One region of the Paenarthrobacter sp. RAF54_2 genome, then DNA from elsewhere that is predicted to be linked to it. Evidence: predicted binding sites of a transcription regulator. Region 1 holds the regulator's gene; the other holds the start of a gene.

Region 1 (10,891 bases):
GGAGGGCAGCCAGGGCAATAAAGCCCCCGGATACAAGTCCGGCGATGCCAAACGCGGCGAGCCGGATACCCATGGCACCGACGAACTGAAGTAGGGAACATGGCCCAGCAAGCTGATGGATCACGGCAGTCATTTACTTCCGCATCCCCCAGCGGCGGGCCACCGATTCTTGCACATCCACCCATTGACGACGTCGTGCGGCCACCAGGTCCAGCACTACTGTCCAGAATTTTGTGGGTAGCCAGCTTCATCGCCGGGATCGCCGTGGTGGTTACCAGTTTCTTTGCCCGCGACTCGCACTTCGACCGCCTGAAGGGTGTTATCGCAGGCAAGCTCCCCGATGGTGACGCCCTGGCAGTCGAGGGTGCAACCGCCGTCGTGTTCCTCGGAAGCCTGGCCATGCTTGCCCTGGTGGTCGCGATGGAAGCGGTCCTGCTGGCTGTGGCCTTCAAGCGCCGCAGCTGGGCGCGGTGGCTGCTTGCACCGCTGATCCTCCTGCACGCCGTGGTCACCGTAATCACCGCAGATTACGTCGTAGCCCCGGGAGGCGCGGGCGTCCTGTCCACCGTGCTGCTTGCCGTCCAGTACGTCATGGCTGCGGCAGGCCTGATCCTTTTGTTCCTGCCCTCCACCACGGCATGGTTGCTCAGCGGACGCCGACGCGCGACGGAAATCTAACCGCGCCCACTGTGGCTGAACGCCAGCGAGGGGGTCGGCCTCGAAAGTGTCGTGCTCAGAGCCCGGAGTATGAGTGCAGGCCGTTGAAAACGGTGTTGACGAGTGTGAAGTTGATGATCACGCACGCGTAGCCAACGATCGACAACCACGCTGCGCGGGTTCCCGTCCAACCGCGTGTAGCCCGTGCGTGAAGGTAGCCTGCGTAGACCACCCAAATAACGAACGTCCACACTTCCTTGGGGTCCCAGCCCCAGAACCTGCCCCAGGCCTTCTCAGCCCAGATGGCACCGAACATGAGGGTGAACGTCCAGCCGATGAAAGCGATCGCATTGATGCGGTAGGACAGGTTTTCCAGGCTCAGCGCGTTTGGAACCACCCGCATGAAGCCAAGCTTGTCAGCGCGGCCGGCGGCCAGGTTCTTCTGCCGGTACGACTGGACCAACTGCAGCGCGGACATGGCGAACGTCAAGGTAAACAGGGCCGAGGACATGACCGCGATGGAGACGTGGATGATCAGCCAGTAACTCTGGAGGGCCGGGACCAGGTGGCCCACCGGCGTCCAGAACGATACCGAGGCAGCCACCAGCATGATGATGGCCAGCCCGACAACGAAGGTACCCAGGAACCGCAGGTCACGTCGGATGAGCACGATAAGAAAGACCGCTACGGCTACGAATGCGCCGGTGGTGAGGAACTCGTACATATTGCCCCAAGGCACCCGGCCTGCGCCCAGTGCACGCGTCACAACGCCCGCGCCATGAATGAGCACGCCCAGTACTGTGAGTGCCACAGCCACCCGGGCGGGCACGCGGCGTTCGGCGCCGTACTTCATGTCGCCGGCCGCGGTGCCACCCTCAACGGTGAAGCCCGACGTCGGACGCTCGGCACGGCCAGCCGGCCCACCGGCGTCGGGGCCTCCCAACCTTCCGCTGGCGCGACCAGCTGCCACCGCGACCTTCTGCGCTGGAGCGCTGGCAGCCGCCTTCGCGTCGATGGCACGCAGCGCCTTGCTGCTCTTGGCCAGGTCCCAGGCAAACGCGATGAACGCCACGGTGTACGTGCCGGCGGCCAGCAGCATGAACAGCTCGCTGTACTGGCCCAGGGTTTCGTTGATGACGGGCATTACTGGTCCTTCGAGGTTGGGGAAGAGACTGTGGGGGTTGGTGCCGTATCGGAGTCAGCGGGGATCTGCCATTCCCGGGCAAAGAGTTCACGGAGGGCTGCTGCTTCGCCCGCGAGTCGGTGGTCTTCGCCTCGGGCCAGCAGGCCGTATTCCACCATGGTGCGGCCGTCCTGGTGAGTTCCGGTGCGGACCCATACGCGGCGGCGGTTGACGTAAAGCGAAGTCACCAGGCCGGCTACAGCCAGGAGGCCGAAAATCAAAGCGTACAGCTGCCCTGGGTTGTGGTGGACGTCCACGCCGATGTACTTCTTCACGCCGTCGAAGCTGATGCTGCCTTTGCCGTCCGGCAGTGTCTTCGTCATCCCCGGGGCCAGTGTGATTCCGCCAGCTTCGAGCTTTCGGCCATTGAGCTGTTGGAGGTCCCTGACGTCCAGCTCGAACACGTTCTGGGGAACGCCCTTGTCCAGGCCGAGGTCGCCGTAGTAGGAATCCAGGCTCAACTGTGGGTTGAAGAGTTCGGGACTTGCGCTGAAGGAGATGCCATTTTCGGACTTGAAGGCCGTGGGCAGGAAGAAGCCTTGGAACGCCAGCTGGTCCGGTTTGCCATCCGGCACTTTGATGACCACGGATGAGTAGTAGTTATCGCCCTGGACCTTGGCCGTGACCGGCCCCTGGAAAGCAATGTTGCCCTCGCCGTCGCGGACAGTCACCACGGGTGCGTAGCCGTTTCCGGTGAGGTAGAGGCTGGTGCCACCCAGTGAGATGGGATCGTTGACCTTGAGGGTTTCCTTCTTCGCCGGCGAATCCGGATTTTCCTTGGTGGTGACCTCGGCCGTGTAGTCGATGGGCTGGCCGATCTTTTTGGGCGACTCGCGATCGAAGGTGGCTTCAAACTTGTCCAACTGAATGGAGTAGGGCTGGAGCCAGCTGCTTTGGAAGTTGGTGCCCGGGGTGAATTGGTCGTAACCCACCAGGGTGTTGACGAACGTCTCACCTTCCACAAGGATCCGCTGGCCGCTGTACCCGAAAAGGCCGCCGATCGCCACGGAAACCAACACGCCGATCAGCGAAGTGTGGAACACCAGGTTCCCGACTTCCTTCAGGAAGCCGCGCTCGGCACCCAAGGACGGGAGGTCGCCGTCGACGTCCCTGACCTCCACGCGGTAACCGCGCTTCTTGAGCAGTCCAGCAGCATCGTTGATAGCCTTCGACGCCGGGATCCCGGCGTCGGCGGGCAGCGCGAGCGTGCCGTACTCCGGCAGGCGAGAAAGGCGCTTGGGAGTGCGCGGCGGCTGCGACTTCATCGCTTTGTAGTGGGCTATGGCGCGGGGAGTGACGCAGCCAATCAGGGAGATGAACAGCAGAATGTAGATGGCCGAGAACCAGGCCGACGAGTAGACGTCGTAGAGCTGGAGGGCATCGAGAAGCTGCCCGTAGGAGGGGTTGTCCTTGATGTACTGGGTGACAACCGCAGGATTCGCTGCGCGCTGCGGGAACAGGGACCCCGGCACCGCGCCCACAGCCAACAGGAGGAGCAGGAACAACGCCGTCCGCATGCTCGTCAACTGGGTCCAGGCCCACCGAAGCATGCCCAGGATGCCCAGGGAGGGCAGCGCGGCCTCGGACTTGGCCTTTTGCAGTTTCCCTTCCGCTGGGGTCGTGCCTTCAGCGGCTGGTGACTTCTTCTTGGCTTTCACGGACTCGCTCATCAGATTGGCAACTTCACATCGGTTTGGAACCAGTACTGCAACTCGGTCACCCAGGTTCCCCACACGCCGGTGGCCATCAGGATGCCGAGCAAAATCAGGATGCCTCCGCCAAACCGCTGGATCGCCAGGCGGTGCGTCCGGAAGAAGGACATGACGCCCATGCCCCGCCGGACGGCAAGGGCGATCAGGAGGAACGGGATACCCAGGCCAAGGCTGTAAACGAAGGCCAAAAGCGCACCCTTTGCCGCCGACGATCCGCCGGACAAGCTCAGCAACTGTACCGCGGAGTATGTGGGCCCGATACATGGAGCCCAACCCAGCCCGAACGTCAACCCCAGGAGCGGCGCGCCCCACAGGCCGGCCGGAGGCTTGGCATGGATTTTGGCGTCACGCTGCAGCCAACCAAAGCCACCCATGAAGACGATGCCCATGAGGATGACCAGAATGCCGAGCACTTGGGTGATCCAGGCGTTCTGCGGGCCTGTCAGGAGGGTGCCGAGTTGGCCAAACGCACCGCCCAGGAGGACGAAGATTACCGAGAAGCCAAGGACAAACAGTCCAATACCTGCCAGCATGCGGCCCCGGCGCTGCTTTTGGAGGTCGACGCCGGTCAATCCCGTGACGTAGCCAAGGTAACCGGGGACCAGCGGCAGCACACACGGCGAAAGGAACGAGACGAGTCCGGCCAGCAGCGCAACCGGCACGGCAAGCAGCAAGGATCCATTCAGGATCGTCTCGGCGAAAGGACTGTTCATCGGTACTACTCAGCCACTGCGGACGTAATGAGGGCCTTCAAAGTGCTCTTCTCAATTTCACCGAGGACACGGGAGGCAACTTTGCCCTCCTTGTCCAAGACCAATGTGGTGGGCACGGCACCCGGAGGAACGATTCCGGACACGGACAGGAGCACGGCACCGTCTTTGTCGTTGAAGCTCGGGTAGGTGAGGTTGAAGGTCTTGTCGAAGGCCTCCGCCGTGGCTTTCTCGTCACGCAGGTTAACGCCGAAGAATTGAACGCCTTGGTCCTTGAACTCCTGGTGCAGGGCTTCAAGCTGGGGCGCTTCGACGCGGCAGGGGGCACAGGCCGCGAACCAGAAGTTCAAGACCGTGACCTTGCCCTTGAGGTCTTCGGGCTTGACCGTGTCTCCGTTGAAGAGTGTGCCCTTGAGCGCCACGGGTGCAGCGCGGTCCGCTTTGGCGAACTCGGTGACGGAGCCATCCCCGGCTACATAGTTCTTGTTATCGCCTTTTCGGGCTTGCTCTGCGAGGGAGTCCTTCTGGGCGCAGGCTGACAAGCCCATGGTAAGTCCTGCCAACAGGACACCACCGGCTGTGAGCACGCCGCGGCGCGAAAGGTTGTTATCCATCTATCTACGCCCCCGGGGTGCTTGCTGCACCGGGAAGGAGCACCGCAGCAGGTTCGCTGTATTCGACCCGCACAATCTTGCCGTCGCCGTCCAGGGTCAGGGATGTCAGGGAGGTCAAGGTGCATTCACGCTTACGGGGGTCGTGCGCCAGCCGGCGGCCCTCGGCGGACAGACGGGTGGACCAGATGGGAAGCTGATGGCTGACAAGGATCGCCTCAGCGCCGTCGCCACCCAGTTCGATTGCCTTGACGCGCGCGTCCTCAACGGCAGCCAGGACCCGCGCGGCTTGCTCTTTGTAGGGCTCGCCCCAGGACGGGCGCAGGGGGTTCCGGAAATAGAGCCAGTGCTTAGGCTTCAGGAATTCGCTGCGCGTGGGGTGAAGTCCCTGGAAGTGGTTCTCCGCTTCGATGATCCTGGGGTCCGTATGGATCTCGAGATGGAGCGCCTCGGCAGTGGGCATTGCCGTTTCCTGGGCGCGCGTCAGCGGCGAGGCGACCAGGTGGACAATCCTGGCACCCTCGCTTGCGCGGACGGCAAAGTGCTCAGCCAGCATGCGTGCCATTTCCCGGCCCCGCTCGGAGAGATGGAATTCAGGCAGCCGGCCATAGAGGACGCCATCGGGATTATGGACCTCGCCATGGCGAAGCAGATGGACAGTTGCTTGGGGCATGTTTACCAGTTTCTCAAAGAAGCGGGGCGATCCGAAATCTTCTACCGCTAGTAGAACTCAAAGTTTTCCAGAAATGTTCCGTGAAGTTGGAATAAAAGATGCATATGCATGTTTATACTAGACACGAAGCTCGGTTGACGTTTCAAGTAAATGCATCAACCAGTCGACCGGGCAAGCCAGCGGTACCTTCCACTACATACAGGAGCAACATCATGATGACCCTTCCCGCCAACGTCACCACCGGCATCTGGACCCTCGACGCTTCCCACAGCGAGATCGGCTTCACCGTCCGCCACGCAGGTATCAGCAAGGTCCGCGGCGTGTTCAAGGACGCCGACGCCACCCTCGAAGTTGGCGAGACGCTGACCGACTCGAAGGTCAACGCCACTATCCGGACGGCCAGCTTTGACTCCGGCGACGTCAACCGCGACGGCCACGTCAAGGGCGAGGACTTCTTCGATGTGGAGAAGTACCCGGAGATCACCTTCGTATCCCGCCACGTCAAGGCAAACGGCGACGGCTTCGATCTTGTGGGCGATCTCACCATCAAGGGAGTCACCAAGGAAGTTTCCATCGAAACCGAATTCAACGGCGTCGCAGTGGATCCCTTCGGCAACACCCGTGCAGGCGTCTCCGGCGAAACCACCATCAGCCGCAAGGACTTCGGCCTGACCTGGAACGCCGTGCTTGAGGCCGGCGGCGTCCTTGTCAGCGACAAGGTTGTCATCAACCTGGAACTCGCGTTCATCGCACCAGCAGCTCCATAACTCCACGGCAGCTTGCACGGGAGTTTGTACGACAGTCCCGAGTAAACGGCGCCCCATCACAGTTCCGCTGTGGGGGCGCCGTTTCGCATGCTCAGAAGTCACCCTGCGATTATTCGGCAAACAGCCTGTAGTTAGCTGCGAAGTAGCTCCGAATTTCCTATGCATCCTTCAACCTGCGGTCTAAAGTGATGCCATGAGTAACCCAGATGAAGCACCAGAGCCTCAGCAGCCCGGCGCCCAGCCTCCGCAGCCCGGCAACGTTCCTCCTGCGGGTTACCAACCGCCGCAGGGCTACCAACCACCCCAGGGCTACCAGCCGCCGTCGCAACCTGGCCAGTATTCGCAACAGGGCCAGCCGGCACAACCAGCGCAACCAGGACAGCCAGGTGGTTTCCACTTCGAAATGCCGACCGACGGACCCCGCAACTTCAATGACGTCCTTCCGCAAGGTGGGTTCTCCGGCCTCTTCAAGACCATGGGCCTGCCCACCGAGCTCAAAGTGTCCTACTTCATTTGGGTCATCTCGGGACTCCTGGGGCTCCTCTTTGGCCTCATCGGGCTTTTCGCCATCATCGCCGCGTTCGCTTTCATGCCAGGAGTCGCCGCACTCCTTCTGGTACTCCTGATCATCAGCCTTGCTGTTGCAGCCGCCCAGATTGTCCTCGCCATGAAGATGAAGGAAGGCAAGGAATGGGCACGCCTTGCCTTGACCGTCCTTGCCGCGGTTTCGCTGTTGCTCGCCATCTTTGGCTCCATCAACACCGGCGGGCCCGGGGCAGGCCTGGGTGGCAACTGGCCTGGCTTCCTGGTCAGCGCTGTGGCCGTCGTCCTGATGTGGTTGCCGAACTCACAGCTGTGGTTCAAGGCAGTAAAGGGCGCCGTCTAGCCCGGCTGAAGTACCGCCGTCGGGCTCTCCTCCAAGGCGCCCTGACAGGTGCACAGGCCGTGGTGGTCCATCGGACCACCACGGCCTTCATCATGAAGGCGTACGCCATGGTGATGATTTCATCGGAAGCAGGAAATTCCTGCGTGTGATCATCCGCAGCACCGGACCCCGGAGGTACGGTGGAAGCAGAACCAGGCTGGGGGCAGGGTCTTTTTGCTGATCCCGGCAGCCGTACCAGCAGTCGAACACAAGCAAAGGAATGCCATGAGCAACCCTCCATACCCGCCGTCCAACGCGGGGGACGCCAATCCGGGCGACGCCAACAAGGGCGACGCCAACAAGCCTGAGCAGCCGGGCCAGCCATCCACGCCCCAGTATGGTCAGCAGGCACCGCAGTACGGTCAGCAGACTCCCCAATATGGCCAGCAGCCGGCCGCACCACAGTATGGCCAGCAATCCCCGGCCGCACCACAGTATGGCCAGCCCCCGGCTCCCCAGTACGGCCAGCAGACGCCACAGTACGGCCAGCAGTCGCCGTACGGCCAGCAGCCTTCTCCCTACGGTCAACAGGCTCCGCAATACGGTCAGGACACCAACTGGCCCAGCCAGCAGCCCGGTCCCACAACGGTTCCGCAGATGGTCAACATTTCCTTCTGGATGATCATCGCGGCGGGCATCCTGTCCGCCATCAGCTCGCTGATCCTGGCCACCACCGGCTCGGATGCCTTCATCAACTCGATGATCCGGCAGGCCGCACAGCAGGGCACTGAATTCCCCGAAGGCTCCCTGGAAGGCATGCGTGGCGGTATCGTCGTTGCCGCGATCATTGGGGCAATCGTGTCCCTTGGCCTCTACGCCTTGGTTGCATTCCCGGTCCGCAAGGGCAAGAACTGGGCCAGGATCCTGGGCACCGTCTTCGCGGCGATCTCTGTCCTTGGCCTCGCCGGACTGTTCCAGTTCGGTGCCACGTACGGCATCCTGCAGCTCTTGGTGATCCTGCTGGGAGTTGCCYCAATCGTCCTGCTGTACCTGCCGGCGTCGGCTCCGTACTTCCGCAAGCCGCAGCCTTTCGGCAACCCTTACCAGAACCCTTACGGCCGCTAAGCCGACAAGCTTTCTATAACAACTCAGCGGGCGCGGACCCGGTAAGGCTAGACAGCCTGACCCGGTGTCTGCGCCCGTTGTGCGTGGTAGGCCAGGATCTGCAGCTCGGTGGCCATGTCCACCTTGCGGAGGTTCACGTGCGGCGGAACCTGAAGGAGAACTGGAGCAAAGCTCAGGATGCTGCGGATGCCGGCCGCGATGACGCGATCGCAAACTGCCTGGGCAACGGTGGCTGGCAAAGCCAGCACCACCATATTGGTGTGTGTGCGTTCCAGGACGCGTTCAAGTTCTGCTGAATCGCTGACCCGCAACCAACCCACCTCATTGCCGATCACCATGGGGTCTGCGTCGAAAATAGCCACGACGTCGAAACCCCTGGATTCGAAGCCGCCGTACCGCGCCAGCGCCTTGCCGAGGTTACCGGCACCGACGATTGCGACCTTCCAGTCGTGCGTCAGGCCAAGGGCTGCGGCAATGTGACGGCTCAAGTATTGGACTTCATATCCCACCCCGCGGGTCCCGTACGAGCCGACGTAGGAGAGGTCTTTGCGGAGCGTGGAGGAGCTGACGCCTGAAGCCTCGGCCAACGCGTCCGATGACACACGTTCCACGCCTTCTGCCAGGAGGGAGTTGAGCGCGCGCAAATAGAGGGTCATCCGGGCCACAGCCGCGGGCGGGATCTGCTTGGCGGCAGGTTCGTTGTCCCCGCTTGTTGCCCCCGGGGACGGTTCCAGCGCAGTCACGGTTTTCTCCATTGCGTCGCTTGTTGTTCCACTCTATGGCCCTTGGCCGGACTCAACAAAAGCCGGTACTTCCGGGTAACAGAGTCCCCTGATCCTCAGCCGTCAAGGGTTCTTTTCAAAGTACGGGTCAAGCGCTGCTCGTCGATCTTCCAAAAGTCGCGCTGGACCCCATCCACCAGCACCACTGGAATTTCCTCCGCGTATCGCTCCTGCAGTTCCGGGTTACCGTCGATTGCCTGCTCGGTCCACTGGACACCCAGCGCCGAGGTGACGCGCTCGACGGCGGCACGCGCCTCCGTGCACAGGTGGCAGTCAGCTTTGGTGAGGAGAACGACGTCGGGAATAGCCATGACACAACGGTAACCGCCCCAACGCTCTCTCACATCCACCGCCCTTCCCCCCAACCCTCTCTCACATCCTGACCGGTTTCCCCCAAAGCGCTCTCACATCCTGACCGCTTTCCCCCGATGCTCTCTCACATCCTGACCGGTTTCCACCAACGCTCTTGCACATCCCGACCGGTTTCCACCAACGCTCTTGCACATCCCGACCGGTTTCCACCGATGCTCTTGCACATCCCCACGGGGCAGCCCCACCGTGCGCCCTCAACGCCGGGGCCTGGCGATTGACTAGACTCAAGGCATGCCCGACGAGAAGAACGCCGCTGTGGTCGCCGACGCCAAGGTTCCGCAGCACACCGGCGAAGCCGCTTTCTTCGACGTCGACAACACTTTGATGAAGGGCGCCAGCCTCTTCCATGTGGCCCGCAAGATGTACGAACGCAAGGCCTTCACGCTGTCCCAGGCGGCTGGCTTCGCGTGGAAGCAGTTCAAGTTTGTAATGCGCGGCGAGAACATGGACGACGTCCATGCCGTGCGCGACTCAGCCCTGACGTTGGCCGCCGGGATCACTGTGGAGGACATCAAAGCCCTGGGCGAAGAAGTTTATGACGAAATGATCGAGTCCCGGATCTGGCCTGGAACCAAAGCGCTCGCCGAGCAACACCTCCGTGTAGGCCGGAGGGTATGGCTGGTGACGGCGACCCCTATTGAGGTTGCCACCGTCATCTCCACAAGGTTGGGCCTGACCGGCGCGCTGGGAACCGTCGGCGAAGTCCATGACGGAATGTATACCGGCAAGCTTGTCGGTGACATTCTGCACGGCCCGGCCAAAGCCATCGCGGTCCAGCTCATAGCTGACCAAGAAGGCTTGGACTTGGACCACTGCTGGGCTTACAGCGACTCCGCCAATGACATCCCCCTGCTCACTATGGTGGGCCACCCTGTGGTCATCAACCCCGACTCCAAGCTGCGCCGGCATGCCCGCGACAACAACTGGCCGGTCTACGATTTCCGATCCGGTCGCCGTGCAGCAACCCTGGGGCTGAAGGCGGCCACCGTGGGCGGTGCCATCTATGGGCTGTGGCGTGGATTCTCAAAGTTCCGCGGGCCCCGCTAGCCGTTCCTCCCTCACATCCCAACGCGTTTCCAGCGTTCCTCCCTCACATCCCCACGCGTTTCCAGCGTTCCTCTCCCACATCCTCTGGTGCTGCTGGCCTACCTGTGGATAACTTCTGCACGCTTAGCGGCTTCCAAGGAACAATGCGGGTATGCAGAACTCGTTACTCAACCAATCCAGCCCGCTCTTGGGACCTTTCAGCCTGAACGACGCCAAGGCAGCGGGAATCGATCCTTCAGACATTTGGCGCAGCAGTAGCATCGTTCCTGTGAGCCGGGGCTTGTATCGGCCGACGGATTGGGATTTCGACCTCTCGTCAGCTGCCCGTTCCCTCTCGTCAGCCAGCCCTGGCGCTTGGATCTCCCATACAACGGCAGCCAGGCTCCA
Region 2 (10,891 bases), on a different contig from region 1:
GCATAGTGGGGGGAAGACATTCCGCGTGTAGCATCCGGTGTCGTGCTGCACGCTTGGGAGGCTGCGGAAGTCACGCACATCATAGACTGTTTATGACGTGGCGCAGTTCCACAACGTGGGCGCCACTTTCCTGCTCATGGCTTAAATACGTATGGTTTATTACAGCCCCTGGTTTTGAAATCGCTTCCTGCGTGCCCCCAGGGGGGTAGGTGGGACTGTTTGCACACGATCGAATTGGAGTTTTGATGTCAGCACACATCGGTGTCACCGGCCTTGCGGTGATGGGCGCCAACCTGGCCCGCAACCTGGCCCGCAACGGCTTCACCGTGGCTCTCCACAACCGCTCCGTGGAAAAGACCGACGCCCTGCTGGAAAAGCACGGCACGGACGGCGATTTCATCCGCACGGAAACTCTGCAGGAACTCGTTGATTCCCTTGAAAAGCCCCGCCGTGTCCTGATCATGGTCAAGGCAGGCGCTCCCGTGGACAACGTCATCGAGCAGCTCGAGCCGCTGCTCGAGGCCGGCGACATCATCATCGATGCCGGTAACTCGCACTACGAGGACACCCGCCGCCGCGAAGCCGCGCTGGCCAAGAAGGACCTCCACTTTGTAGGCGTCGGTGTTTCCGGTGGCGAAGAAGGCGCGTTGAACGGTCCTTCGATCATGCCCGGCGGCTCCCGTGAGTCCTACGACGCCCTTGGGCCGCTGTTGGAGAAGATTGCCGCAAAGGTCGACGGCGAACCGTGCTGCGCTTGGATCGGCACCGACGGTGCCGGCCACTTCGTCAAGATGGTCCACAACGGCATCGAATACGCCGACATGCAGGTCATCGGTGAAGCATTCGATCTCCTCCGCTCCGGTGCCGGCATTGAGCCGGCTGAGCAGTCCAAGATTTTCGCTGAGTGGAACAAGGGCGATCTGTCCTCCTTCCTGATCGAAATCTCCGCCGAAGTCCTGGGCCACGTTGACGCCAAGACCGGCAAGCCGTTCGTTGACGTCGTCGTGGATGCCGCAGGCCAGAAGGGAACCGGACGTTGGACGGTCATCTCCGCCCTGGAACTCGGCTCTCCGGTCTCCGGCATCGCCGAGTCCGTTTTCGCCCGCGCACTGTCCTCACAGGCCGAGCAGCGCAAGCTTGGCCAGGAACTGCTGGCTGGCGAAGAGGCTTCCGTGGAGATCCCAGAGACGTTCGTTGAGGACGTCCGCCAGGCACTGTACGCCTCCAAGCTGGTTTCCTACGCCCAGGGCCTGGACATGCTGACCTCCGCTGCCAAGGAGTATGGCTGGGACCTCAAGCTGGACGAGATCGCCTCGCTGTGGCGTGCTGGCTGCATCATTCGTGCCGAACTGCTCAAGGACATCACCAAGGCTTACGCTGCCGAGGAGAAGCCCGCCAACCTGTTGTTCGCGCCGGCCTTCACCAAGGCCATCGCCGAGGCCCTCCCGGCCTGGCGCCGCGTTGTTGCTACCGCCGTCCAACTGGGCATCCCGGTACCGGTCTTCTCCTCCTCGTTGGCGTACTACGACGGCCTGCGCCGCAAGCGCGTTGCCGCTGCGCTGATCCAGGGCCAGCGTGACCTCTTCGGTGCGCACACCTACGGCCGCGTTGATGCCGAAGGTACGTTCCACACGCTGTGGGGCGAAGACAAGTCCGAAATCTCGGCCGTCGACACCCACTAAGTTCCACCGCAAGGCCGGTTCTTCCCCGATACGCTGGGAGGAGCCGGCCTTTGCCGTGCCGGAACGGGTACTGGGCCATCGCGCGGGTGCCACGAGCCAAGGAGCCAGTGCCATGACCGACCGCATCGCCTTTGTCACTGGAGCATCTACCGGCATTGGTTTCGAGACGGCGCGTGCCCTGAGGTCCGAAGGCTTCATTGTGTACGCCGGCGCGCGTCGGGTGGAGAAGATGCATCCGCTTCAGGCACAGGGAATCACCGTCATGCACCTGGATGTCACCATCGAGGACTCCATGGCCTCAGCAGTCGCGCTTGTTGAGGCTGCACACGGGCACATAGACGTCCTCGTGAACAACGCCGGGTACGGCTCCTACGGCTCCCTGGAAGAGGTTCCCTTGGCCGAAGGCAGGCGCCAGTTCGAGGTGAACGTGATGGGTCTGGCAAGGATGACTCAACTCGTTATTCCAAGGATGCGGCAAGTGGGTTCTGGTCGGATCATCAACGTCTCCTCCATTGGAGGAAAGATCTATGAGCCCCTGGGCGCTTGGTACCACGGGACAAAATTCGCAGTGGAGGGGATGAGCGATTCTTTGCGGCTCGAGTTGAAACCGCACGGCATCGACGTCGTCCTCATTGAGCCGGCCGGAACAGACACCGAATGGGGCACCATTGCTGGGGAAGGCCTGCTATCCGCGTCCGGTAGAGGTCCATATAAAGGGCAGGCCCACGTCATGGCGGCAGCCTTGGCGTCAACATCCGGACAGCTGTTGTCCACACCTCCGAGGGTTGTGGCCAGGGCAATAGTTCGCGCGTCAACGGCAAAACGCCCCAAGACCCGCTACCCGGTGGGTAGGGGAGCCTGGAGCGTCCTGGCCTTACGGAGGGTGCTTCCTGACCGCGTCTTCGACGCCGTCCTCTGGAACTCCTACAAGAGGTTTACCAGCTAGATCCGGTATTCGATGTAGTACTCAGCCGGGTCAACCGCCGGTTTGGTTTCGGATTTCGCGTCGCGGTGCCGCCATGTGGCAGGAATGCCGGTGATGATCGACTCCGGGGGAGCGTTCTTCACCACGACGGCGTTCGCACCAATTGCGCTGTCTGCGCCGATCGTAATGGGACCCAGGACCTTGGCGCCGGCGCCGATGGTCACACGATCCCCGATGGTCGGATGGCGCTTGACCTTGGCAAGGGACCGGCCGCCGAGCGTCACACCGTGGTAGATCATCACGTCCTCGCCGATTTCAGCAGTTTCACCGATAACGACGCCCATGCCGTGGTCGATGAAGAAACGTCGGCCGATGGTTGCGCCGGGATGGATCTCGATGCCCGTCAGGAATCTCGCCAACTGGGAAATAAGGCGGGCGGGAAAGCGAAGGGCCGGGTTTTGCCAGAGCTTGTGGGTCAGGCGGTGTGCCCAGATGGCGTGCAGGCCGGAGTAGGCGAAAAAGTTCTCAAAAGAACCTCGAGCCGCCGGGTCATGTGACCGGGCGGCGTCGAGGTCTTCCTTAAGCCTTGCGAAGAAGCTCACAAAGACCTTTCTACAGGAAATGAATGCTTGCGGGCGAAGTGTTAGCCGCGGATATCGTCAAAGAGCACAGTGGAGATGTAACGCTCTCCGAAGTCCGGCACGATCACGACGATCAGCTTGCCCTTGTTCTCGGGACGCTTGGCGACTTCCAGTGCACCCCATACTGCGGCGCCGCCGGAGATGCCGGCGAGTACGCCTTCCTTGGAACCCAAGGCGCGGGCGGTGGCAACCGAGTCTTCAAGGGTAGCGTCGAGGACTTCGTCGTAGACGTTCGTGTCAAGGACCTCCGGAATGAAGTTGGCGCCCAGGCCCTGGATCTTGTGGGGACCGGGGCTGCCGCCATTAAGGATGGGGGAGTCCTTGGGCTCAACGGCAATGATCTGGACTTCGGGCTTGCGCTCCTTGAGGAGCTGCCCGACGCCGGTCACGGTACCGCCGGTACCGATGCCGCCAACAAAGATGTCTACTTCGCCATCTGTGTCAGCCCAGATTTCCTCGGCTGTTGTGTTGCGGTGGATCTCCGGGTTGGCGGGGTTGGCGAACTGCTGCGCCCAGATGGAGTTCTCGGTGTTGGCAACAATTTCCTGGGCCTTTTCAACAGCGCCGCGCATACCTTCGGAACCGGGAGTCAGGACGATCTCTGCACCATAGGCGCGAAGCATGACACGACGTTCCGTGGACATGGTCTCAGGCATGGTCAGGATGACCTTGTAGCCGCGTGCAGCACCAACAAGGGCCAGTGCGATTCCGGTGTTACCGGAGGTGCCTTCCACAATTGTTCCGCCCGGCTTCAGGGCACCGGACTTTTCGGCGGCGTCAATGATGGCCACACCGATACGGTCCTTCACGCTGTTGGCCGGGTTGTAGAACTCAAGCTTGACCGCAACGGTGGCCTCAAGGCCTTCGGTCAGCCGGTTCAAACGGACCAGCGGAGTGCGGCCGACAAGCTGGGTGACGTCGTCGTAGATCCTTGCCATGAAGATTATGCCTATCTCTGAAGAGGGAATGCTGAGGTCAGCCTAACCAGCCGCATCGAAACCCTGCTAAGCAGTTAGCCATGCAGAGTAATATTTCCGCGCTTTGGCCAGCTTTGGATTGATGATGACCTGGCAATAGCCCTGGTACGGGAACTTGGCGTAATAGTTCTGATGGACTTCCTCTGCCTCATAGAACTCGGGTAGCCGGCTTACTTCCGACACAATCGGATTGGCCCAGAGTGCTTGCGCGCGCTCGATGGCTTCTTCGAAGAGGATCTTTTCCTCCGTCGTGGTGTAGAACATCGACGAACGGTATTGGGTGCCTGTGTCGTAGCCCTGGCGGTTCAACGTGGTGGGGTCATGCAACGCGAAGAACATGTCAAGAATGACCTCCTCCGGCACCACGGTTTCGTCGAATGTCACCGCAACCACCTCTGCATGACCGGTAGTTCCCGAGCAGACGTCGTAGTAGTCAGGGTTTCGGACATGGCCACCCGTATAGCCGGAGACTACCGAACTGACACCGCGGGTTTTCTGGTACACGGCATCAAGGCACCAGAAGCATCCACCACCAAGTACAAAAGTTTTCATGATCTCTTCAATGGATTGGAGGGCCTGATGATTCCCGCAATACCTTACGGGACAATAACGCCGCTGGGCAGGTACGGCAGCTACCAAAACTGCCCCATCGGGTCCAGTAGGTAAGAATAAGAGTATGGAAGCAGTAGACACCGCCATTTCTGATGCGGATTCCAGCGACGACGCCGGGACAGTGGAAGCAAGCGGGGACCCGACTCTTGGCCAGGTGTTGCTTGCTGTTGAGGAGCTCTGGCCAGAGTCCTTGGCTGAGGACTGGGACGAGGTAGGCCTCGTCGTTGGGCGCCCCAACACGCCCATCACCAAGATCCTGTTTGCTGTGGACCCTACATTGGCTGTCATCGACGAGGCCATTGACTGGGGAGCGGGGCTCCTGATTACCCATCACCCGTTGCTGCTCAAAGGCGTGAACTCCGTCGCGGCCACCTCCGCGAAGGGCTTGGCCGTGCACCGGCTGATCGAAGCGGGCACCGGACTCCTGACCGTCCATACCAATGGTGACTCCGCCGTCGGGGGCGTATCGGACGTGTTGGCGGACGCCTTTGGCCTGGAGAATGTTGCTCCACTGACCCCTGCCGCCAATGGATTGCCCGAGGAAGGCATTGGCCGGGTTGGTGACCTTCCTGAGCTCATGACCCTGGGTGATTTCGCTGCCCGGGTCTTTGGGATGCTCCCCGCGGTGGCCGGAGGGGTTCGCGTGGCCGGTGACAAGGACGGTCTGCTGCGGCGCGTCGCCGTCTGTGGTGGTGCGGGCGACAGCTTGTTCGATGCCGTCAGGGCCAGCAATGCAGATGTCTATGTGACAGCAGACATGCGGCACCATCCGGCGTCGGAAGCGCGCGAAGGGGCGGTCAACGGCCGGCCGTACCTCATCGACGTCTCACACTTTGCCAGTGAATGGCTGTGGCTGCCCGTAGCCGCGGAAGCGCTCGGCAACGTACTGGGCGATCAGGGCTACGACGTCGAGATCCGCGTGAGCAGCACCAACAGCGATCCTTGGGACTTCATACTCACTCCCGGCGGGGACTAGAGTCTAGAAGATACGGACAATCCCAATAAACACGGGCCGTCCATCCGGAACTGATCCCCAGGGCCGGAAGCGATACAAGCGGAGGTAAGCGTGGCGAAAGCAGCACCGGCAGAACAACTGAAATTGCTTGAACTGCAGGGACTGGATGCCAAGCTCAAATCGTTGGCCGGCCGCCGGAAGGTGCTGGAAACGGATCCGCGGATAGCTGACCTGCAGGATGCACTGAACGTAGCCAATGGTGAACTGGGCGCTGCCAAGATGGCGGTGCACGACGCCGAAGCTGAACTGCGTCGTTCCGAAGCGGACGTGGAGCAAGTCGCCTCCCGCATCGAGCGTGACGAAGCCAGGCTCAACAGCGGAACGGGCCTCTCCAAGGACCTGGTGGCGCTTCAGAGTGACATCGCATCCCTTAACAAGCGGCGCTCCGACCTGGAGGACGTTGAGCTTGAAATCCTGGAGCGTTTGGACACCCTGCGGGAGCGTCAAGCCGCACAGCAGGCCATCGTGGATGACATCCAGGGTTCATTTGCCGGCATCCGCGCCGAATTGGACGAGGCAATTGCTGAGATCGCAGCCGAGGAAACCGTGGTCCGCGGGCAGCGTGCCGCTTTCGCGGAGGCTCTGGACGCCGGAATGCTCGCAGTTTATGAGAAGACGATTGCCAAGCGTGGCGTCGGGGCTGCCCGGCTGTTCCACGGGAAGTCCGAGGGGTCCGGCATGATGCTCAGCCCCGGTGACCTGGCCGAAGTCAAGGCCGCTGCTGAAGACGACATCGTCTTCTGCCCGGATTCCGGTGTCATCCTGGTCCGTTCGGCGGAGTGGAACTGACAGCTTCAGTCAGCTGGTCAGGATGATATTCAGCGCGTGCGGCTTGCGGGCCGAACCCTCAACCAGTTCCGCGGTCCAAACTTCGCTGGCAGCCTTCAGTAACTGATCCGGAGTTGCTGGAGCCTTCCCGCGCCTGGTCACCAGGTGCCTGGCAAACTCACCCCGCGTGTGTTTGGCGAAGTGGCTGACCACCGTGCGCTTGCCGTTTGCCTCGTTGAAAACATTCACTGTGACGGTTTGCGCTGCTGGTGGAGCCCACGCCGCTGCATACGTGCTGGAACGGCAATCAACCAGCAATTCTCCTTCAGCCCGTTTGGCGAGGGCCGCATTCAGGTTCGGCTTCCAGAAGGAGGCGAGGCGTCCGACGTCGGGCAGTGCCGTTCCCATGGACAGCCGGTAAGCCGGCACATGGTCACCAAAACCGATGGCACCCCACAGTGCCGAAATCACCAAAATCGATTCGGTTGCCTTGCGGCGTTGAGTCGGCGTCATCGAATTGAAGCCGAGCGCGTCATACAGGACTCCCGAGTAGACCTGGTGGGCCGGCGCCGCCGGTTCTGCGTGCAGCCGGGTATTACGTTCGACGTCGTCCTTCAGCGAGGCACCGACGCCAAGCAACGCCAAGGCGTCCTCGTGCGCGCTGACGGTGCCCAACGATTCCAGGACCTTGGCGCGGTAAGGGTTGAGCTCCGGAAAGCTAAGCGACTCCCATTCGACGGCGGGGCCTTTGACGGCGGGGGTCTTGCCTTCGGAAGGCGGCAGCAGAATCAGCACCTGACGATATTACCGGTGACCGGGGCAACCCTCGACGCCGGTAGACTGTACGGCGGATGGGTTGACCAGGCGGTCGCGCGTCACGGAAGTGGCTCGAGGAACGTCCGGGCTCCGCAGAGCAGGGTGGTGGGTAACGCCCACTCGGGGTAACCCGCAGGCCAGTGCCACAGAGAACAGACCGCCTTCGCGTGATGGTGCTTGCATCAGCATGCGGCAGGTAAGGGTGAAACGGTGGTGTAAGAGACCACCAGCTCCCTGGGTGACCGGGGAGGCTAGGTAAACCCCACCCGGAGCAAGGCCAGACAGGACACGTTTGAGGGCTGCTCGCCCGAGTGTCCGGGTAGGCTGCTGGAGGGCGTCGGCAACGGCGTTCGTAGATGGATGGCCGCCACTCCTTTGCCGGCAACGGCAAGGGATGACAGAACCCGGCGTATCGGTCAACCCATCCACATTTGCCACTGAGGTCCCGGGCATATGACGTCCATTGTGACTGCCATGTGAGTGATTTCACGCCCCCCGGCACCCAAGAGGACGCCCTTCCGCCTTAGACTTGTTATGAACGTAGATGTTCTGCCGCCGGGACTGCGTTCGCAGCCGGCGGTCTTTTCTTTGCAATCGTTCAAGGCGCTGTGGGTGGACCGAAGCCCGGCCAGTGCCCGTGCCGCAGGATTACTCCGGGCGGCCGCCATCTGCATACGAGGACGTATGTGGTTGACCCAAGGAAGGTAGTTCTGTGAGCCAGACGTCAGATTCTTGTCTTGATAAGTGGATGGGCCGGGAGGCTCTCGCCGAGGCCATGATTCCGGTGATCGGCCGGTTGTACCGGGAAAACAACGTGGTCACGAGCATCCACGGCCGGAGCCTGATCAACAAGTCGACCATGAACATCCTGAAGGCCCACCGCTTTGCGCGCCGGATGAGCAACACCGAGCTGCTGCTCGAAGAAACCGCACCCCTGTTGAACGCTCTTGCTGAGCTGGAACTCGGTGCGGCTGCAATCGACATTGCCCGCCTTACGGAGAAGTTCCGCGTCGAGGGCCACGGCACCTCCTTGGATGAGTTCCTGCGGGCAGAGCTCGCCGAAATCGTCGGAAAGCGTGGCGCTGATGACCGCACCAGTACCGACGTCGTGCTTTATGGCTTTGGACGCATCGGCCGCCTCCTGGCCCGCATCCTGATTGAAAAGGCCGGTGGTGGGCATGGCCTGCGGCTGCGTGCCATCGTTGTCCGCAAGGGCGCCGAGAACGACCTCGTCAAGCGTGCCAGCCTCCTGCGCCGCGACTCCGTACACGGTTCCTTTGAAGGAACCATCCGCGTGGACGAAGAAGCCAACACCATCACTGCCAACGGCGTTCAGGTCCAGGTCATCTACTCCGACAACCCCGCTACCGTGGACTACACCGCCTACGGCATCAAGGATGCCCTGGTAGTGGACAACACCGGACGCTGGCGCGATGCGGAGGGCCTGTCCCAGCACCTGCAGAGCAAGGGTGTTGCGCGTGTCCTGCTGACGGCTCCGGGCAAGGGCGATCTGAAGAACATCGTCCACGGAATCAACCAGTCCGACATCTCCGATGACGACAAGATCGTCACCGCTGCGTCGTGCACAACCAACGCCATTACTCCGGTACTGAAGGCCATCAACGACAAATTCGGTATCATCCACGGCCACGTCGAAACGGTGCACTCGTTCACGAACGACCAAAACCTGATCGACAACTTCCACAAGGGAGACCGCCGCGGCCGTTCGGCAGCCCTGAACATGGTTATCACGGAGACAGGCGCAGCCAAGGCTGTTGCCAAGGCGCTTCCGGAACTTCAGGGCAAGCTCACCGGTAACGCGATCCGCGTACCTACCCCGGATGTGTCCATGGCGATCCTGAACCTCAACCTTGCCAATGGCACCACACGCGATGAGGTCAACGACTACCTCCGCGAAATGTCGCTGCACTCGCCGTTGCGGAAGCAGATCGACTACATCGACTCGCCGGACGTTGTCTCCACCGACTTCGTTGGATCCCGCCGCGCAGGCATCGTTGATGGTCTGGCCACTATTTCCAACGACAAGAACCTCGTGCTCTACGTTTGGTACGACAACGAATTCGGCTACTCCTGCCAGGTGGTCCGTGTCATGGAGGAAATGGCCGGCGTAAACCCGCCGTCCTTCCCTGCCCGCGACATCGTGGCTCCCATCGCAGTGCTTGAGGCAGCCAACGCCTAAGCCGGGAAGTATTCACGGGTTTCCCGGCTGTGTCACTGGCATCAGCCGGGAAACCTGACCAAAATGGGTTCATGGAAAATGAATCGACTTTGGAACACGAGACAACGCTGGAACACGCGTTGGACGTAGCACGGGCCAACCACAAGCAGGCACAGAAACTGCTGGACCAGGCCATCGCAGCAAACGCCGCGGGGGACGTCAGCGACGAACGCGTCCAGCAATTGCGTACGCTGCTGGAGGTGGCTGCGGAAGACCTGCAACGCGTTATGCGTGAGCAGTAACCCGGGGAAGAACCCCACCACTGCAGTGTGACTTCTCCTACACACTGTGGATATCGGCTCTGACTGTCGGTGCCGTGTCCTACGCTCGAAGGACACCACCCACCCCGACTGGACGGAGCCCCTTGAGTATCACCTGGTCTGCCTACAAACGCGCACGCAGACGATCACGCCAAGCCTGGGCCGTTCTAGGGTTAGTGGCCGCCACCCTCGTGGCAGGACTGTCTTGGTTCTTCACCACCGGCCAGTTCAACGCGGCTGAGCCTTGGGTCTCCGGCCCCGCTGATGCGCCGGTATTTAACCCGGCTTGGATGAAACCCATTTCCGGCATCGAGGCTGTTCCCGCGGAGAAGGCAAGCGCCGCACTGGAAGGTCTGGAAGTCAAGGGGCGGGCATCCCAGGAAGACTATGAGCGAACCGCATTCGGCCAGGCCTGGCTGGATGCGGACCGAAACGGATGCGATACCAGGAACGACATCCTGCGCAGGGACCTGTCGTCGGTGGAGTTCACCAGCGGTTCCTCATGCAAGGTTGCCACTGGAGAGTTTCACGAACCCTACACGGGCGCCCACGTGACCTTCCGTCGGGGCCAGGACACCAGCGCTGATGTTCAGATTGACCACATTGTCGCCCTCGCCGACGCATGGCAGAAGGGTGCCAAGCAATTAACGGTGCAGCAGCGTCAAAGGCTGGCAAATGATCCCTTGAACCTGATTGCAGCTGATGGGCCCGAGAATGTGAAGAAGGGCGCAGGCGACGCCGCCACCTGGCTCCCGCCGAACAAGAACTTCCGGTGTCACTACGTAGCACGGCAGATCTCCGTCAAGGCAGCCTACAAGCTCTGGGTCACACAGGCGGAGAAGGACGCCATGATGCGCGTCCTCTCTTCTTGCCCGGATCAGCAGACCATTTACAGCGCCAGGTGACCGTGTCCCAGTTGCCAGGTACCGCCGTCGTCGATTCTTTTCAGAACTATG

Evidence for each region. The regulator Rex, encoded in region 1, represses fermentation and respiration genes when NADH is low (regulators of the CRP and FNR family bind a similar motif). The targets are predictions, from matches to a motif close to CTTGTGAANNNNTTCACAAG.
Region 2: AB4Y87_RS20850 (glyceraldehyde-3-phosphate dehydrogenase) is a predicted target of Rex. The motif match lies at 7,910-7,929, and genes of this name have one in related genera.

What each region holds. Positions count from the first base shown of each region.
Region 1 is NZ_JBFRDV010000005.1:106,048-116,938, reverse strand. It holds gene AB4Y87_RS05960 (PLD nuclease N-terminal domain-containing protein) at 1-94, shown strand, start outside; gene AB4Y87_RS05955 (hypothetical protein) at 100-678, shown strand; gene ccsB (c-type cytochrome biogenesis protein CcsB) at 734-1,801, opposite strand; gene resB (cytochrome c biogenesis protein ResB) at 1,801-3,510, opposite strand; gene AB4Y87_RS05940 (cytochrome c biogenesis CcdA family protein) at 3,510-4,265, opposite strand; gene AB4Y87_RS05935 (TlpA family protein disulfide reductase) at 4,271-4,876, opposite strand; gene AB4Y87_RS05930 (histidine phosphatase family protein) at 4,881-5,546, opposite strand; gene AB4Y87_RS05925 (YceI family protein) at 5,762-6,313, shown strand; gene AB4Y87_RS05920 (hypothetical protein) at 6,507-7,199, shown strand; gene AB4Y87_RS05915 (hypothetical protein) at 7,464-8,303, shown strand; gene AB4Y87_RS05910 (redox-sensing transcriptional repressor Rex) at 8,351-9,058, opposite strand; gene AB4Y87_RS05905 (glutaredoxin family protein) at 9,142-9,396, opposite strand; gene AB4Y87_RS05900 (HAD family hydrolase) at 9,689-10,504, shown strand.
Region 2 is NZ_JBFRDV010000024.1:54,982-65,872, reverse strand. It holds gene gndA (NADP-dependent phosphogluconate dehydrogenase) at 246-1,682, shown strand; gene AB4Y87_RS20890 (oxidoreductase) at 1,795-2,628, shown strand; gene epsC (serine O-acetyltransferase EpsC) at 2,625-3,209, opposite strand; gene cysK (cysteine synthase A) at 3,251-4,186, opposite strand; gene msrA (peptide-methionine (S)-S-oxide reductase MsrA) at 4,253-4,777, opposite strand; gene AB4Y87_RS20870 (Nif3-like dinuclear metal center hexameric protein) at 4,902-5,813, shown strand; gene AB4Y87_RS20865 (zinc ribbon domain-containing protein) at 5,904-6,641, shown strand; gene AB4Y87_RS20860 (YaaA family protein) at 6,651-7,415, opposite strand; RNA gene rnpB (RNase P RNA component class A) at 7,473-7,864, shown strand; gene AB4Y87_RS20850 (glyceraldehyde-3-phosphate dehydrogenase) at 8,149-9,636, shown strand; gene AB4Y87_RS20845 (hypothetical protein) at 9,708-9,917, shown strand; gene AB4Y87_RS20840 (HNH endonuclease family protein) at 10,040-10,840, shown strand; gene AB4Y87_RS20835 (acyltransferase domain-containing protein) at 10,825-10,891, opposite strand, start outside.